2 regions of the Nocardiopsis sp. NPDC055824 genome follow, and region 2 is predicted to be linked to the other one. Evidence: riboswitches for the same ligand, from Rfam matches in the RefSeq annotation. Region 2 holds a riboswitch; the other holds the start of a gene.
The links. A riboswitch is a leader RNA that binds a small molecule or an ion and turns the genes downstream of it on or off. The one in region 2 is predicted to bind S-adenosylmethionine.
Positions count from the first base shown of each region.

Region 1: another riboswitch for S-adenosylmethionine. It lies ahead of ACWGL3_RS30570 (aminotransferase class V-fold PLP-dependent enzyme); the one in region 2 lies ahead of thrC (threonine synthase).

Region 1 covers NZ_JBSHDN010000299.1:6-5,163, reverse strand. The annotation lists gene ACWGL3_RS30590 (nitroreductase/quinone reductase family protein) at 1-93, opposite strand, end outside; gene ACWGL3_RS30585 (acyl-CoA dehydrogenase family protein) at 263-1,453, opposite strand; gene ACWGL3_RS30580 (CaiB/BaiF CoA transferase family protein) at 1,450-2,811, opposite strand; gene ACWGL3_RS30575 (DUF3870 domain-containing protein) at 2,819-3,202, opposite strand; SAM riboswitch class IV at 3,577-3,691, shown strand; gene ACWGL3_RS30570 (aminotransferase class V-fold PLP-dependent enzyme) at 3,752-5,122, shown strand.
Region 2 covers NZ_JBSHDN010000088.1:15-13,456, forward strand. The annotation lists gene ACWGL3_RS18335 (ubiquitin-like small modifier protein 1) at 47-325, opposite strand; gene thrC (threonine synthase) at 406-1,665, opposite strand; SAM riboswitch class I at 1,679-1,820, opposite strand; gene ACWGL3_RS18345 (alpha,alpha-trehalose-phosphate synthase (UDP-forming)) at 2,125-3,561, shown strand; gene ACWGL3_RS18350 (GrpB family protein) at 3,896-4,495, opposite strand; gene ACWGL3_RS18355 (serine hydrolase domain-containing protein) at 4,705-6,141, opposite strand; gene ACWGL3_RS18360 (SMI1/KNR4 family protein) at 6,632-7,171, opposite strand; gene ACWGL3_RS18365 (S8 family serine peptidase) at 7,712-8,878, opposite strand; gene ACWGL3_RS18370 (DUF3263 domain-containing protein) at 9,109-9,393, shown strand; gene otsB (trehalose-phosphatase) at 9,695-10,522, shown strand; gene ACWGL3_RS18380 (serine hydrolase domain-containing protein) at 10,491-11,522, opposite strand; gene argJ (bifunctional glutamate N-acetyltransferase/amino-acid acetyltransferase ArgJ) at 11,733-12,893, shown strand; gene ACWGL3_RS18390 (MFS transporter) at 13,022-13,442, opposite strand, start outside.

The DNA of each region.
Region 1 (5,158 bases), on a different contig from region 2:
CCCCAGGCCGTACTTGACCAAGCCGCTGACGAAGGCGTTGGCGACCCGCCGTACCCGCGTCATCTCGAACCGCTTCGTCGGTTCGTTCACCATCTCGGCAACTCCCTCGATCGGATGCTCCCCATTGTGGTGGTTCCGGGCGGCCGACGACACCGGCAGAGGGCCGTGATCCCGCCTCCGGGCCGCTCCGCCCGTGCCGCGGGCCCCCTCTCCGCCCCGTCTCCCGGGGCGCCGTGCGGACCGGGGGCCCGGAGGGCCCGGGTCAGCGGAACGCGGAGATCCCGGTCACCGCCTGGCCGATGCTGAGCGCGTGGATCTCCTCGGTGCCCTCGTAGGTGGCGACCGTCTCCAGGTTCACCATGTGGCGCATCACCGGGTACTCCAGGGTGATGCCGTTCGCGCCGTGGACCCCGCGCGCGGTGCGCGCGACCCGCTGGGCCGCGGCCACGTTCGCGAACTTGCCGAAGCTCACGTGGTTGTGGTGGCAGTCCCCCCGGTCCTTGAGGCGGCCGATCCGCAGCGCCGTCATGCCCGCGTGGTTGACGTCCACGACCATGTCGGCGAGCTTGCGCTGGGTGAGCTGGAACCCGCCGATCGGCTGCCCGAACTGCTCGCGTGTCGCCGCGTACTCCAGGGCCGCCTCGTAGCAGGCGCGCGCGGCGCCGACGGCGCCCCACACGATGCCGTAGCGGGCCTCGTTCAGGCACGACAGGGGCGCCCCCAGGCCCTTCGACGCGGGCAGCACCGCGTCGGCGGGCAGGCGCACACCCTCCAGGACGAGTTCGGAGGTGATGGACGCGCGCAGCGACAGCTTCCTGTGGATGACGTTGGCGGAGAACCCGGGGGTGTCGGTGGGCACCACGAACCCGCGGACACCCTCCCCGGTGGCCGCCCACACCACGGCCACGTCGGCGACGGACCCGTTGGTGATCCACATCTTGGTGCCGTCGAGCACCCAGTCCGTGCCGTCCCTGCGGGCGCGGGTGCGCATGGAGCCCGGGTCGGAGCCGGAGTCGGGCTCGGTCAGCCCGAAGCAGCCGACGACCTCGCCCGCCGCCATCCTCGGCAGCCACGCGCCCTTCTGCTCCTCGGAGCCGAACTTGTGGATGGCGGCCATGGCCAGCGAACCCTGCACGGACACGAAACTGCGCAGACCCGAGTCGACGGCCTCCAGTTCGCGGCAGGCCAGCCCGTAGGCCACGGCGCTGGAGCCGCCGCAGCCGTACCCCTCCAGGTGCATGCCCAGGAGCCCGAGGTCCCCGAAGGCCTTGGCGAGCCCGCGCGGGTCGGGCAGGGTGCCCGCGTCGAACCACTCGGCCACGTTCGGCAGCAGTTCCCGCGAGGCGAAGCCGCGCACGGCGTCGCGGACGTCCCGCTCGGTGTCGGACAGTTCGGCGTCGAGGGCCAGGAAGTCGTGCGGGTCCGGGGCGGCGGGCCTGCGGGAGTCGCTCATGGGTGGGTGTCCCTTCGTGGTGCGTCGGCCGGTGCGGCCTGGGGCGGGGTTGCGGGGGCGGTCCGGCGGTCGGCCGCCGGCGCGGGGCCGGGCTCCTGGACGGCCCCGCGCCCGATCATCGCGTCCACGCGCGCCGCGTCCACGCCGAGTTCGGCGAGGATCCGGCGGGAGTGCTGTCCCAGGAGCGGCGGGGCCGTGAGCGGCGGTGGGGCGCCCTCCAGCCGGAACCCCGCCCGGACCTGTTCGATCGGGCCCGCCGTGGGGTGCTCCACGGTGCGCAGGACGTCGTCGCCGGCGGCGTCGGCCGTGCGCAGCGCGTCCAGCACCCCGCGCACCCGCCCCACCGGGACCCCGGCCCCGACCAGCAGGTCCATCCAGTGGTCGGCCGGCTCGGCGCGCAGGACGGCCGACAGCTCCCCCACCAGTTCGTCGCGGTGGGCCACGCGTCCCGGGTTGGTGGCGTAGCGCGGGTCCTCGGCCAGGTCGGGGCGGTCCAGTGCCCGGCACAGCCGCTGGTACAGGGCGTCGTTGCCGGCGGCGACCACGATCTCGGCGTCGGAGGCCGGGAAGACCTGGTAGGGCACGATCGTGGTGTGGGCGTTGCCGACACGGGCCGGCTCCGCCCCCGTCACGAGCGCCTGCTGTGTGAGGTTGACCAGGCCGGACAGCGTGGAGTTGATCAGCGACGCGCTGACGTTCTCGCCGCGGCCGGTCGCGCGGGCCCTCGTCAGCGCCCCGAGGATGCCGACGGCGGCGTTGAGCCCGGTCAGCACGTCGGTGAGGGCGACCCCCACCTTGCTCGCCGGCCCCTCGGCCGGGCCCGTGGTCGCCATCAGGCCGCTCTCGGCCTGCACGACGATGTCGAACCCGGGGCGGGCGGCCGGCTCGTGCTCCGGGCCGAAGCCGCTCACGGAGCAGTAGACGACGGCGGGGTTGCGCGCGCTCACCGCCTCGTAGCCGAGCCCGAGCCGGTCGATCACGCCGGGACGGAAGTTCTGGACGACCACGTCGGAGGACGCGCACAGCTCCTGGACGGCGGCCAGGCCCTCGGGGTCCTTCAGGTCCACGGCCAGGCTGCGCTTGTTGCGGTTCACCGACAGGAAGTAGGCGGCCTCGCCGGGGCCCCCGCCCCCGTCGGCGGGGCCCGCCCAGGGCGGGCCCCACGCCCGGGTGTCGTCGCCGCGGCCTGGCTGCTCGACCTTGACCACCTCCGCGCCCATGTCGGCGAGGAGCATGGTGGCGTACGGGCCCGCCAGGACGCGGGAGAGGTCGGCGACGCGCACCCCCGCCAGGGGCAGCGGGACGGCCGGGCCGGCGGGGTCGGGCGCGGGGCCCGCGCCGGATCGGATGTCTGTCACGGGGATGTCACTCCTCGGCGTCGGCGCCGCCGGGCAGCTGGTCGCCCTCCCGCAGCTGGTGGTAGGACTCCAGGCAGCGGCGCAGGGCCGTGGTCAGCGCGGCGCCGGACTGGCCGGCGTACCGCGTCTGCACCCGGCCGACCAGCTCGGCGATGTCCTCGGTGACCGAGGCCCCCTCGACCAGGGCGCGGAAGAAGTCCTTGCCCAGGTCGGTGAGCAGGGTGGTGTCCGCGGCGACGATGCGGCCGTCCGCGGTGTCCACGGCGAGGACGACGCCGAGCCGCTGGTACTGGGAATGGCTGGCCACGGAGTCGGGAAGACGGGCGTAGCCGGAGATGAGGACAACCCTGGGGTTGCGGAGAACCTGCTGGATACGGTCGTCGCCGTGCAACGGACACACCTCTCGCTCGCGGGCATGCGAAAACTCCAACGCTCTGGAGTCTCGCGCCTGGAGGGCGGCCGGGGGAAACCGGGCGCCCGCGGCGTGAGGGCAGGCACCCCAAGTATGTCCTGACCGGTTCGGCGGCTGTCAAGCGGGGCGCGGCCCGTACGGCGGACCCGCGGGGGCCGGCCCGTTCCGTACGCCCCCTCGGCCCCGCGCCCTCCGGAGCGGCCGTGAGCCTCGCGCCCGGCCGCCCGTACGGATCGCTCCGCCGGTCCTCCCGCGTGGTCGGTCCTTGCGCGCCCCGGTCCCGCCGGTGTGCGGCCCGGGCCACAGGGGATCCCCTGGTCCCTCCCGGGGCGCGTGTGCTAGCCTGCCTCGCAGGTCACGAGTACCAGCGCTAAGCCCCGGCTTGCTGGTCGGCAACCCTCCTTCCGCGGTGGGGTGCCCCGGGTGAGGACCAGGTCCCGACACGACCGTGTCGGACAAGCGCGGACCCCTGTGGTGTAGCCGTGACGGCGCCCCCGCGGGTCCCACGACCCGCAGAAGAGGTGCCCCATGACCGTCGTCAGCCCCATCCACACCGCGCGCTCGTTCCGTTCCGCCGCCCCGTCCGCACACCCCTCGGGCGGCGCCGCCGGGTGCACGGTCGTCGCCTCGGACGAGGGCGTCCCCCTGGTCACCGGCGAGCGCGTGGAGTACGCGAACTTCGACTACGCCGCCAGCGCCCCCTGCCTGACCCCCGTCGCGGACGCCCTGGCCGACGCGCTGCCCTACTACGCGAGCGTGCACCGGGGTGCGGGCCACCACTCCCAGGTGAGCACCGACGCCTACGAGCGGGCCCGCCGCAGCGTCGCCCGCTTCCTCGGGGCCCGCTCGGAACCCGCCGACGCGGTGGTGTTCGTGCGGGGCACCACCGACGCCCTCAACCTCCTGGCCCGCTCCGTGCCGGAGGGCTGCACGGTCGTGGTGTTCGAGACCGAGCACCACGCAGCCCTCCTGCCCTGGGAGCACCCCGCCGCACGGGCCGGGAGAGTGGTCCGCCTGCCGCTGCCCGCCACCCCCGAGGCGGCCGTCGAGGCGGCCCGCACCGCGCTGCGGGAGTCCCCCGAGGGCCCCAGGCTCCTGTGCGTGACCGCCGCCTCCAACGTCACGGGCGAGATCTGGCCGGTCGGGGAACTGGTCGCGGCCGCGCACGCCGAGGGCGCCCGCGTGGTCGTGGACGCCGCCCAGTACGTGCCGCACCTGCCGTTCGGCCTGGAGGAGACCGGCGCCGACTACGTGGCGCTGTCCGCGCACAAGCTCTACGCGCCCTTCGGCTCCGGGGTGCTGGCCGGCCGCGCCGACTGGCTGCGCGAGGCCACCCCGTACCTGTCCGGGGGCGGCGCCACGCGCCTGGTCACCGAGCACGAGGTGGTGTGGAACGACCTCCCCGCGCGCCACGAGGCGGGCAGCCCCAACGTGCTCGGCGCCGTGGCCCTGGCCGCCGCCTGCGACACCCTCACCCCCGACGTACAGGGACTCCTGCACATCCGCGAGTCCGCTCTGCTGGAGCGGCTGCGTGCCGGGCTCGCCGACGTGGAGGGCGTCACCGAGCTGACCCTGTGGGGCGACGAGCACCCGAGGGTCGGCATCGTCTCGTTCACGGTGGACGGCCTGCCCGCCGACCTGCTGGCCGCGGCGCTCTCCGCCGAGCACGGCATCGGGGTGCGGGACGGGCTCTTCTGCGCCCACCCGCTCACCCGGCACCTGCTGCCCGAGGGCCACGCCCAGGCGGTCCGGGCGAGCCTGGGGATCGGGACGACCCCGGAGCACGTGGACCGGCTCGTCGGCGCGATCGCCGACCTGGTCGCCCACGGGCCGGCCTGGGAGTACGCCGACTGCGACGGCCGACTGGCCCCGGTCCCGGACCCGCGCAACGTGCTCTGACGCCGGAGCGGAGCCCGGAAGGAGGCGCCCCGGCGG
Region 2 (13,442 bases):
CTCGCGGGCGGTGGCGGGCGGCGCCGGGACGGCGCGCGGCGAGCGGTCAGCAGCCCCCGGCGACGGCCGGGATGATGGAGACCTTGGCGCCGTCGGCGATCTCGGTCTGGAGGCCCTTCTCGAAGCGCACGTCCTCGTCTCCGACGTACACGTTGACGAAGCGGCGCACCTTGCCGTTGTCGTCGAGGATGCGGGCGCGGATGCCCGGGTAGTTGGCCTCCAGGTCGTCCAGGAGCTCGGCGAGGGTGCTGCCCTTCGCCTCGACCTCGGAGGCGTCGTCGGTGTAGGTGCGCAGGATGGTGGGGACGCGGACGCTGGCGCTCATGGCGGTGTTCTTCCTTCTGCTGTGGGTCGGCGGGCCGTCGCACGGCCCCGCCGGGACGGACTGTGCTTGCGGAGCGGCGGTCAGACGAGGCCCGCGTCGGTGAACGCGCTCAGGGACGGCTTGATCGTGGCCGTCACGCCGGCGTCCACCGCGTTGAGGGTCTTGAGCCCGTCCCCGGTGTTGAGCACCACGGTCCGCGCCTTCGGGTCGAGCCTGCCCTCGCGCACCAGCTTGCGGAGCACGCCCGTGGTGACGCCGCCCGCCGTCTCGGCGAACACGCCCTCGGTGCGGGCGAGGAGCTTGATGGCGTCGACGATCTCGTCGTCGCCCACGTGCTCCACGGAGCCGCCGGTGCGCTGGGCGATGTCGAGCACGTACGGCCCGTCCGCCGGGTTGCCGATCGCCAGCGACTTGGCGATGGTGTCGGGCTTGACCGGCTGGATGACGTCGATGCCCTTCTCCCATGCCTGCGCGACCGGGGAGCAGCCCGTGGCCTGGGCGCCGAAGATCCGGTACGGGCGGTCCTCGACCAGGCCGAGCTCGACCAGTTCCCGGAAGCCCTTGTCGATCTTGGTGAGCTGGGAGCCGGAGGCGATCGGGACGACGATCTGCTCCGGCAGCTGCCAGCCGAGCTGCTCGGCGATCTCGTAGGCCAGCGTCTTGGAGCCCTCGCCGTAGTAGGGGCGCAGGTTGACGTTGACGAACCCCCAGCCCTCGCCGGCCGGGTCGCCGATCAGCTCGGAGCAGAAGCGGTTGACGTCGTCGTAGTTGCCGTCGATGGCGACGACCTTGCCCCCGTAGACGGCGGCCATGACGACCTTGGCCTCCTCCAGCCCCGCGGGGATGAACACGCAGGAGTCGAACCCGGCGCGCGCGGCGGCGGCGCCGACCGCGCCGGCCAGGTTGCCCGTGGAGGAGCAGGACAGGGTGGTGAAGCCGAAGGTGCGCGCCGCCTCGACCGCGATGGCGACCACGCGGTCCTTGAAGGAGTGCGTCGGGTTGCCGGAGTCGTCCTTGACGTACAGGGAGTCGATGCCCAGCTCGGCGGCGAGGCGGTCGGCCTTCACCAGCGGGGTCAGGCCGGGGGCCATGTTGGGCAGCTCGGCCACGTTGTCCGGGACCGGGAGGAGGGAGCGGTAGCGCCAGATGCTGTTGGGGCCGCTCTCGATGTCGGCGCGGGTGACGTCACCGAACTCGTAGGCCACCTCGAGGGGGCCGAAGCAGAACTCGCAGGCGAACTTGGGGGTGAGTTCGTAGCGCCGGCCGCATTCGCGACAGGAGAGCGCGGTTCCGGGGCCGAAGGCGCGGACGGAGGTGGGTTCGGCGGCAGTGATCGCCATGGCGAGGCGTCTCCCCTCATCTTCCCTGGCGGACACCTTGTCCCCAGGCCGGAGTTGGCACCTGCCCCAGCCGCCTCACGGGTTCGTGAGTAGTGCGTGCTGGGATGGTTGCCGGGGCTTCGCAGGGCCGGTCCCTCCACCCCTCTGGATGAGCAATATGAAGTTGTGGGCGGTCCTGTCGGATCCGCACGGTCACTGTAACGGACTCGTCGGCCGGTTTTCCACGGCTGGTGATCCGGGTAACACTAACCCGCTCACATGCTGAGACGTCGCCGGTCGGCGCGCCGGGGGCGCGCGTGGCCTGTTTCGGGAGCGTGACGCCCGGCACCGTCGGCCCCGGAGGGGTTTGGGGCGGCTGTCGACCGGCGAGACATAAGGTGCGATCCGCTTCCGCGCAGGCCGCGCCCGACCGCCCCGGCGGCGGCGACGGCCCATCCGCACCTTCGAGAGGACGACCACGTGGACAAGGCCCAGATCCTCATCGCCTCCAACCGGGGACCGGTGTCCTTCTCCACCGCCGACGACGGTTCCCTGGAACAGCGTCGGGGCGGGGGCGGACTCGTGTCCGGCATGATCTCCGTCGCCACGGAGATCGACAGCCTCTGGGTGTGCGCCGCCCTGTCCGACGCCGACAGGCGGGCGGCGGAGGAGGCGCCCGGGGCCAGGCTGGACCGCGCGCACGACCTCGGCGGCATGCGGGTCCACATGCTGGACATCCCCGAGCGGACCTTCCAGGGCGCCTACACCGGGGTCGCCAACTCGACCCTGTGGTTCGTGCAGCACATGCTGTACGACATCCCGAACAAGCCGTCGTTCGGCTCGGAGTTCCGACGGCAGTGGGACGACTACACCGCCTACAACAACGCGTTCGCCGAGGCCCTGGTCACCGGCGCCGCGGACGGCGCCCGCGTGGCCGTGCAGGACTACCACCTGGCGCTGGTGCCGCGCATCCTGCGCACCCGCCGTCCCGACCTGCGCATCGCGCACTTCTCGCACACGCCGTGGGCGCCGCCGGAGTACTTCCGGATGCTGCCCGGGCACGTCGCCCGCGAGCTGCTGGAGGGCATGCTCGGCGCGGACCGGATCGGTTTCCTGAGCCCCCGCTGGGCGGACGCGTTCCTGCGCTGCTGCGCGGAGATCCTGCGCGCGGAGGTGGACTTCGCCCGGCGCACCGTGGAGTACGGCGGCCGGCTGGTCGGGGTGGGCGTGCACGCGCTCGGCGCGGACGAGGAGGGGCTGCGCGCGAGCGCCGCCGAGCCGGCCGTGGCCGCGCGCCGCGAGACCCTGCGGGAGGCCGTCGGCGACACCCGGCTCATCGTGCGGGTGGACCGCACCGAGCTGTCCAAGAACATCGTGCGCGGGCTGGAGGCGTACCGGGAGCTGCTGACCTCCCACCCGGAGTGGCGGGGCCGGGTGACGCACCTGGCGTTCGCCTACCCGAGCCGCGGGGACGTGCCCGAGTACCGCGAGTACACCGACGCGGTGATGCGGACCGCCAAGGAGATCAACGAGGAGTTCGCGACCCCCGAGTGGACGCCGCTGGTGCTGGAGGTCAACGACGACTACCCGCGGTCGCTGGCGTCGTTCCAGATGGCCGACGTCCTGCTGGTCAACCCGACCCGGGACGGCATGAACCTGGTGGCCAAGGAGGGGCCGGTGCTGTCGGAGCGCGACGCGGTGCTGGTGCTCTCGCGCGAGGCCGGCGCCGCCGACGAGCTGGGGCGGCACGCCCTGCTGGTCAACCCCTACGACACGCTGGAGACCGCGGAGGCGCTGCACCGCGCCCTGTCGATGCCCGGGGACGAGCGTCGCAAGCGCCGTGAGGGGCTGGCGGAGGCCGCCGTGGCCCTGCCGCCGCGCCGGTGGTTCCAGGACCAGCTGCGGTCCCTGGACTGACGCGGCCAGGCCGTGCCACGGCCACCGCCCGCAGTCCCGTCGACAACGGCCTCGCTCAAGCTGCTCGACGTCCGTAGGGGCATCCGGGGGCGGTGGACGCGTCCAGCGGCCCCGGGCCGGACCGCGAGAGGCCCCCGGGTGCGGATTCCGGGGCGGACGGCGCGGGTCCTGGGGCGCGGGCCCCCGGGGCCCGGACGCCCGACGGGGCCGCAGAGCGCCTCCGTCCCGGCCGGGGCCCGTCGTCGGGGCCCGGGGCGGCCTGCTGAGGACCGGCGGCCTGCCGGAGGGGGCCGGCGGGGCGCTCCGCACGGGTTCGCGCCCCGCGCCGCGCGGATCAGTCGCCCGGGGACGCCGTCCGCCGCGCCCGCGCCTCGTCGAGGAGCTGCTCCACGACGGCGGTCTTGGCGTCGGAGTAGTCCTGGATGCGGTCCCAGGTGCGCTCGGCCAGCTCGCGTTTGACCGCGGTGTAGCGTTCGCGCGCCCCGGCGTCGGCGATGAGGTGGTCCCGGAAGAGGCGCATCCGCTCCACCTCCTCGCAGCCCTCACCGAACACGTGCAGGTTGAGGTTGATGTCCGGCCCCTTGAGGACCCGGTGCTCGTACCAGTCGGGCTCCCTGATCACCACGGAGTAGCCGGCGGCCAGCAGGTCGGGCAGGTAGGAGGGCTCGTCGGCGGGGTCGGCGACGACCAGCAGCAGGTCGACGCACGGCTTCGCGGCCATGCCGGGGACCGCGGTCGATCCGACGTGCTCGAAGAGGAGCACGCGGTCGCCGAGGGCTGCGCGGACCTTCTCCGACTCGCGTTTGAACAGGTAGGGCCACTTGGCGTCGTACTGGGAGATGTGGACGCGGCCGTTGACGAGGTTGCGGGAGTCGGGGGAGGCGACCGGCGGAGCACCTCGTGAGGGCAACGGCGATGCTTCGAGGGGAGACATTCTCCAAAGCCTTGTCCCCCTGGGAGCCCGCGTCAAGAGCGTCCGAGCGTGCTTACATATGCACGCGCAGACGTCACATCACGGGCTGTGGGCCGGGTGTGACGAGCGGCGACGCTTCTCGCCCCGAAGGGCCGGAAGGGCCTTCCGGGAGGGCTCCGCGGGGGCCCGCGCGCCCTCGGGCCCCGGCTCCGGCGCGGCCCTCCACGCGCCTACCGGCGCACTGTCGCCCCGGTGCGGATCCGTGCCGCCGCCCGCGCGGTGGTGAGCCCTGCTCCCACAACTCCGAGGGCGCCCACCAGGACCGCGAGTGCGGGGAATAGCCAGAAGACGTCCACCGGGACGTAGCTGTTGTCCTGAAGTGCGGGAGCGACGAAAAACAGGAACACCGCCAACGCCGGGGCGACGCACTGGGGAAGCAAGCGCAGGGCGAACCTCCAAGCGGGCCAGGCGGCGCGGCGCGCGGCCCACCGCCGAGATCGCCACAGGCCAAGGGCGCCCAATGCCACGACGGTGACGGTGACCCCGCCGAGGACCAGGTCGATCACGGTCGCCGTTGCCCTTCCGGGATCGGTGGTGCGGTCCTCGGTCAGGTCGATGATGCCGGAACTGATCTCGTAGGCGTTCTCACGGGAGGGGGTGAAGCTGTTCAGCAGGACCACGACGCCGTAGCCGCTGCCGGGTACCAGGTCCTGCTGGGCGTTGTAGCCGGAGACGATGCCGCTGTGCGAGATCCGCGCGGGTGTCACCTGCGGTCCGCTGTGCCTCCAGCCGAGCCCCGCCCGTGTGGTTGAGGGCTGCTCCGTGTGGGACTCCTCGATGAGAGAGGCCGATAGCAGGCGCCGCCCGTCCGGGCCGATCCCCTCCCGCTGCTGCATGGCGAGCCAGGCCGCCATATCGTGCGACGTGCTCACCACTCCGCCGGCTCCGCTGTTCATCGCTTCCGGGGTGGGCGCAGGGAAGGCGCCACCGTAGGCGGTGATGTGCCCCCTGGAGAGCCCGTCGACGGGGTCGCGCGTGGTGGTGGTGGCGACGGTGTCCTCCATCCCCAGAGGGGTGAAGACCTCCTCGGCGAGGTGGTCGGTGAAGTCCCGGCCGGAGACCCGCTCCACGATGAGCGCCGCCATCCAGTAGTTGAGGTTGCTATAGAGGTAGGAGGTGCCGGGTTCGGCTGCCGGGGGCAGGCCCTCGATGCCGGCGACGCCCTCTTCCAGTGACCGTGCGGGGCCGACAACGGTGGGGTTGGGCAGCCCCGAGGCGTGGGAGAGGAGCTGGCGGACGGTGACGCCGTCAGGTGCGGCGTCGGGCAGGTACCGTGCCGCAGGCGCGTCGAGGTCCACACGGCCCTCGTCCACAAGCCGCAGCACGGCGAAGGCCGTGATCGACTTGGAGGCGGAGCCGATGCGCAGCCGGGTGTGCTCGGTGATCGGTCGGCCTTCAGCATCCTCGCCATAGCCCGCCTCATGCACGGTCTCGCCGTCCTTGACCACGGCGACGGCGGCCCCCGGTAGGCCGTGGCGGTCGAGGTAGGCGGTGACGAACGCGTCCACCTCTGCCGGGTCGAAGCCGTCCCGGGCGTGGGCGGGAGCCGCCACGGTGAGGAGGGCCGATATGGCCAGCAGCAGGCAGAGCAGGGGCGTCGGACGCATCGGATTCTTTCGGGGTGTCGGGAGCGAGGTCGGCGCGGAGGCGGATGGATCAGGGGCTCATCCGTGCATGCGTCACTCAGGCGCGACCGTACCCCCGGTCCGCAGTGCCGCGGATCAGGAATTTCCCTGGTTCCGTCCCCGGTTCCCCCGGGGCCGCCGCCAGGGGGATCCCTGATGGCCAGGCCACGTAGGGTCTCTGGCGCTCTCTGGGGGGCGGACCGAGTACGCCGGAAAGCGGCAATGGGCTGACCAACACCCCCGAGGAGCTGTTCGCGGTGGTGCTCGCGCTGAAGTGCTACCGGAAACAACAGCGCCAGCACTACCTCGGGGCCGGGCCGAGCGGGTCCCGGTCGCAGTGGCGCAACCCCGAGGACGGGCCGCCCTTGGATCGGTACATGGTCGCCTCCTGGCTCCGGCCGGCGCCCGGTGCGCCCGCTCGCAGGGCGGCCCGCCCCGCGTTGTCTCCGGGCCGGCCCAGGAGAGCGCTCGCTCACTCCGCCTTGCGGAGCTCGGAGTGGTGAAAATGCCACAGGTCCGCGAACGAGGCGACCTTGGTGAACTGCCACAGCCCCGGCATGAACTCGTAAGCGGACCACTCTCCGTCCGGCCTCACCTCGTTCGCGCACAGGAGCCAGAAGTCCGGACCGTGGTTGACCTTCAGAGCCGCGCCCAGCAGCAGGGAGTACTCGTCGTCGTTCTCTTCGCAGTACTCGGCGTAGAGCCCTGAGTACTCGCCCAGCCATTGGAGTTCGTCCAGTGAATCGACGCTCTCGATCCACCCTCCGGCGTCGTCCCAGCCGTTGGTCACCTGTAGGAAGGCCCGGTATGAGGGGGGCAGGGAGACCTGAAGGCCCAGCCGCCTTTCGGCCTGCTCCACCTCCTCGGCCGTAGCCGGGGCGCTGCCGAGCCAGCGGTCGGGCTGGCTGCCGACGGCCGCGGCCTCGGCGATGTGTGCGTCCAGGTGTTCGCGCCACTGGTCCGGTGTGGTCAGCCGGGGACCGAGAGGGGCGGCGCTGAGGTTCTCGATCACGATCGTCGTTTCCCGTTCCGGGGCTGGGGCGAAGAAGGTTATTGAAGAATGCGACGTGAGAACCGTGTTCCGTCGATCGGTCGAGGCCCGCTCGGCGTGCGCGTCCTGCCGCTGCCCACAACGTAGCGGCAGGCACCGACAGCAGAACCGGGGATTTTCAGGATGTCCTGGACAGCCGTGCGGGTACTTCGGGAGTGTTTTTTGGAGGCTTTCGGGTCGGCGAGCGGCCGTCCAGGCCATCTCTCGCAAGCCGATGTGCGAAGTTCAGCCTGGTTGTGCTTAACGAGCGCAGAGGCGCAGCGAGAGGCAGCCTGGTGGACGCGAGCCCGGAAGAATCCACACAACACGACCTAGGCGTCGCGGCTCTCGGTGCGCTTGCCCATGGCCTCTACCTACCCCGCTGATCAGCCCGTTGCCGCTTTCCGGTGTACTTGGTCCACCCGCCTGCAGCGATCCTCCTCGCCCCCCAAAGGCGCCCGGACACACCGGCGCCCGCCCCCGGGCGGGGGCGGGCGCGGGCACGGCGGGCGTCGGCCCGGATCAGTCGCCGCGCGTCTTGCGGCGGCGGCCGCCCCTCGGCTTGCGGCGGCTCGCGGGACCGGCCTCGGCGGCCCGCTCGGCGGCGATCTGCTCGTCCTCCTCGCGGCGCTCGGCCTCCACCCCGTAGGGGTCGGCCGTGCTGCGGCGGATCCAGACGACCAGCAGGACGACCCCGAGGACCACGACGGCGCCGACGGTGACGAACCACGCCCAGACGGGCACTCCCCCGGACTCCTCCCCCTCGTTCACGAGCTCCTCGTCGATGAGGGGGATGTCCTGCGCGATCCCGGCCGCCTGCGTCTGCGCGCTGGGCAGGTGCAGGGCGGGCAGTCCTCCGGGACCCTGCTGGGCGCCCTCGACCAGGGCCTCGCGGACCTGTTCGGGGCGCAGCTGCGGGAAGTCCGCGCGCAGGAGCGCGGCAGCGCCGGCCGCCATGGCGGCGGCGTACGGGGTGCCGGTCACCTGGACCTGCCCCATGTCGGGTCCGGCGGTCTCCAGGTCGGCCCCGGGGGCCGTCAGCCCGACGCCCGCGGCCTCCGGCGAGCCCGGGATGAGCTCGCCGCTCTCGGCGGTGCCGGCGACCGTGAGGACGTTCGCGTCGTCACGGCCCCCGGCCGGGCCCACGACCAGGGCGCCGTTGCGGACCGCGTCCTGGGTGGCGCCGGTCAGGTCCACCGACGCGTCGGTCTCCGGGAGCAGGATGACCTGGGCGCCCTCCTCCGCGGCGAAGCGGATGGCGGCGGGCAGCTCGTTCCCGGTGGGCAGCACCAGGAGCTCGGAGGCGGGCGCCACCCCCAGCACGCCGCCGTCGGCGTCCATGCCGTGGCCGTGCCCCGCGACCAGGGCGGCGGCGCCGCTGCCCTCGTCCCGGTCGCCGTCCTCACCGAACTGCGTGTCGACCGTGACGTTGTCCACCAGGTCGGGGTGGTCCTCGTAGACGGCGATCCCGGGCAGCGCCACGGTGATGCCCTGGCCCTGGGTCTCCTCCCAGAGCTCCCGGGCCCCGAGCGCCTGGAGGCCCCACTGCTCCGGGCTCAGGTCCGGTTGGCCATCGGCCGCGGCGGGGACCGCCGTCAGGCCGAGGACGGCGACGGCCGCGCAGGCCGCGGCGGTCCCACCAAGAACATGGCGTGTGTGTGTCCTGTCACGACTGTTGCCCCCGAGCACGTCTGGCTCCCTCGAACGATGCGGTCGACGTTCCACGCGGCCCTCCCCGGACCTCCCCAATCCTGTCATGAGCACAGGATTCAGGCGTGGACAAGTGACCCCAGGGGTAGAGAACGTAACTGTATCCCTGCTGCCAGTCCTGTGTTTTCGGGTCCGCATACGGCATGTCGAGTCGCTAGCATGAGTCGCGCCGATCCGGACAAACCAATTTCCCGTCCAGGGGGTGTCCCATGCCGAATATCGGTCCGACCGGAGACGGTCAGTCGGCCCTCGCCGAACGCGAACAGCGCATCCTCGCCTTCGAACGCCAGTGGTGGAAGTTCGAGGGCTCCAAGGAGCAGGCGATCCGTGACGAGTTCGGGTTCTCCGCGACCCGTTACTACCAACTGCTGAACGGGCTGGTGGAACGCCCCGAAGCCCTGGCGTTCGACCCGATGACGGTCAAGCGCCTGCGCCGGCTGCGCGCCGACCGCCGCCGCCAGCGCAACGCACGTCAGCTGGGCATCCAGCTCTGAGCCCCTTCCGCCTTCTCTTTTCGGTCACGTGAACGCGGTACCCGCCCGGGGCGACGACCTCACCCCGCGGGCAGCGTTCTCCACCGGATCCCCCGGGCGTGTCGCACCGGCCGATCCCGGCGCACCGCCCCTCCCCGGCCGGGGACGCCGACCGCCGCCGGGGATCCCGCCGCAGACCGGGACTCCCGTCACCGCGGCCCCGGCCCGGACCGGGCGCACGGGCCCTCCGGCTCTCCGGCGCTCCACCCGCCCTGATCCGCCCGCCCCGCCCCCGTGCGCGGCCCCACCGGAAAGGCCCTCCATGACCCTGCCCCGACCGAGCACGGACGCCGGACGCGCCGCGCTCGACGCCCTCGTCACCGACCCCGGACGCGCCCTGGCCGCCTTCGACTTCGACGGCACGCTCTCACCGATCGTGGACGACCCGCGCGAGTCCGCGCCCTACCCGGGGATCGTCGACACGCTCGCCGACCTGGCCGGGCTGATCGGCTCGGTCGCGATCATCACCGGGCGGCCCGCCGCCGCGGCGGTCGCCATGGGCGGGCTGGAGCGGGTCCCCGGCATCACCGTGCTCGGCCACTACGGCGCCGAGCGCTGGGAGGGCGGAGAGGTCCTGGCCGCCGACCCGCCGCCCGGCGTGGCCCTCGTCCGGGAGGAGCTTCCCGGCCTGCTCGCACGGGTGGGCGCGCCGGAGGGCACCTGGATCGAGGACAAGGGCCGGTCGTTGAGCGTGCACACGCGGCGCACCGCCGATCCCGACGGCGCGCTCGCCCTGGTCGCCCCCGCCCTGGCGGAGCTGGCCGAGCGGGCGGACCTCCGGCTGGAGCCGGGGCGGATGGTGGTCGAGCTCCGTCCACAGGGTGTGGACAAGGGTGCGACGCTCACCGCGCTGGTCGAGGAGACCGGTGCGGGCACGGTGCTCTACGCCGGGGACGACCTCGGCGACCTGCCCGCCTTCGGGGCCGTGGCCGCCCTGCGCGGGAAGGGCCTGCCCGGTCTGACCGTGTGCTCCTCCTCCGACGAGGTGACCGCGGTGGCCGAGGCCGCCGACCTGGTCGTGCCCGGCCCCGCCGGGCTGGCGGAACTGCTCGGGGAGCTCACGGCGGCGATCCGTGGGCCTGGGGCGTGAGCGCCGAGCGCGCCGCCGAGCGCAGATCCCCCAGCCCGACCCGGTCGCGCCCGTAGTGCACGGCGTTGGTGAGCACGCCCACGTACCGGCCGCTCTCCGGGTGCAGGAACAGGCTCGTCCCCGTGAACCCGTTGTGGTGGACCACCCCCTCGGGGGTGATCAGCCAGCCGAGCCCGCGCCACAGGCGCTGACCGGCGTCGACGTGCGGCTGCCAGCTCTCCCGCACGAACGGCGAGGGCACGGGGCCGGACCCGCCCCCGTGGAGCCGCAGCACCTCCCGGGCGTACGCGCCCAGGTCGATGGCGGTCGAGAACACGCCCGCGTGCCCCGCCACACCGCCCATCAGCGCCGCCGCCTCGTCGTGCACCACGCCCCAGGCGGGCGCGGCGCCCGGCAGGCGGCGCTCGGTGGGCGCCACGGCCGGTGACCGCGCCAGCGGCCCGTAGGCGGTCGAGCGCATCCCCAGTTCGTCCCAGAGGTCGCCGGCGAGCCGGTCCAGGCCGGTGTCGTAGAGGCGTTCCAGGAGCAGGCCGAGCAGGATGAACCCCCGGTCGACGTAGCGGTACCCGGGCTCCTCCAGCGGATCGGCGAGGATGGCCTCGGCCAGGTCCTGGTCGGCGCCCACGTAGCGCTCCAGCCACGTCACCGGGTTGAGCCTGGCCGTGTGGGTGAGGATCTGGCGCGTGGTCACCGAAGCGCCCGGCAGCCCCTCCGCGTCCAGGTATTCGGACATGGGGGCGTCCAGGTCCAGCACCCCCTCGGCGACCGCCCGGCCGACCAGGGGCCAGGTCGCCATCACCTTCGTCAGGCTCGCCACGTCGTAGGCGACGTCCGGAGCGGTGTCGCTCTCGCCGTCGGTCCGCCCCACCGCGACGAACTCCCACATGCCGCCGGTGCCGATGACGGCGGCGCCGCCGGGCAGCCATCCGGCGTCCACCATCACCTTCAGGACGCCGCGGATCCGCGCCCCGGTCTCCGTGAGCCAGTCACCATCACGCACAACACGTCTCCCCCCGGTCTGCTCCCCCTCGGCGGATACCCCGTTATCCGGTCGTTGTCACACGGTCGCCCAAGGGACACAGGACGAAACCCGTGCAGGTCAAGACCGTAATGCGGCCCCGTGTCCGCGAGGGCGCGGACCGGGGCACGGGGCGCGTCCGGCCGCGGGGCCGCGGAGTAGTGTGGCGCCGGAGAAGCCCCGAGGAGGACCATGAGCAGCCAGACCCCCGTACCCGCCGGATTCCGCGGCGTGGCCGGAAACATCGGGATCAAGGACCCGAAGGACGACTTCTTCGCGGTCGTGTCGGAGGTCCCCGCGAACGTGTCGGCCGTGTTCACCAGGTCCCGGTTCGCCGGGCCGAGCGTGCTGCTCAGCCGCAGGACGGCCGCGGACGGCCGGGCGCGCGGCGTCACCGTGATCGCCCGCAACGCGAACGTGGCCACCGGCCGGGTCGGCGACGACCACGCCCGCGAGCTGCAGGAGGGCGTGGCCCGCGCCGCCGGGGTGGCCCCCGAGGAGATCCTGGTCGCGTCGACCGGTGTGATCGGGCGCCCCTACCCGATGGAGAAGGTGCGCGCCCACCTGGAGGGGCTGCCCGCGGAGTTCCCCCCGGCGGACCTGGACCGCGCGGCGGGCGCGATGATGACCACCGACACCCACCCCAAGGCCGCCTCCGCCCGGGTGGGCGGCGCCACCGTCACGGGCATCGCCAAGGGCGTCGGCATGATCGAGCCGAACATGGCGACCATGCTGGCCTGGTTCTTCACGGACGCCGAGCTGGAGCAGCCGGTGCTCGACGAGGTGTTCCGCAGGGTGGTGGACCGGACGTTCAACGCGCTGAGCATCGACACCGACACCTCGACCAGCGACTCGGCGGCGGTGTTCGCGAACGGGCTGGCGGGTCCGGTGGACACCGCCGCCTTCGAGGCCGCCCTGTACGAGGTGGCCCTGAAGCTGGTGCGCATGATCGCCTCGGACGGCGAGGGCGCGGGCAAGCTCCTGGAGGTGCGCGTCACCGGTGCGCGCGACGACGCGCAGGCCAAGGTCGTCGCCAAGGCCGTCGTGAACTCGCCCCTGGTCAAGACCGCCGTGCACGGCGCCGACCCGAACTGGGGCCGGGTGGCGATGGCCGTCGGCAAGTGCGAGGAGGAGACCGACATCCTGCCGGAGAACGTGCGGATCGTCTTCGGCGACGTGGAGACCTACCCCGCCGAGCCCTCGGACGAGGTCCTGGAGCGCGCCTCGCAGCACATGAAGGGCGACGAGGTCCTGATCGGCGTCGACCTGGGGATCGGCGGCGGGGAGTTCACCGCCTACGGCTGCGACCTGACCGAGGGCTACATCCGGATCAACGCCGACTACACCACCTGAGCCGGCGGGGCCGGGCGGGGACCGCCGTCCCGTCCCGGCCCGGTCCGCGCGGGGCGGGCTCTCGGCGGAGGTCCCGCCGGGCGCCCGCCGTCCCGCGCGCGGCGGGGCCGGAGCCCCGCCGGGCGGGCTCAGATGTGCACGGCCGGACCGTCGGTCATCCTCCCCGAGCGCATGAGGAGCGACAGCGCCGCCGCCGCCAGCATGACCGCGGCGGCGATGGTGAAGGCCAGGTGCAGGCCGTCCATGAAGGCGAGGTTGCTGGCCTGGGTGACGGCGGCCGCGACCTCCGGGGAGGCCCCCTCCGGCAGGACCGCGCCGCCCTGGGCCACGACGCTCTGCATGTCGACGAGGTCGTCCGCGGAGGGCTCGGCGAGCCCCGCGCCCGCGAAGTGGCCGGGCAGGGTGGAGACGATGGTCGCCGACATGACCGCGCCGAGCACCGCGGTGCCGAGGGAGCCGCCGAGCTGCATGGCGGCCTGCTGCACCGCCGAGGCGACCCCCGCCAGGCGCACGGGCGCGTTGCCGATGATCGCGGCGGTGGCGCCGGTC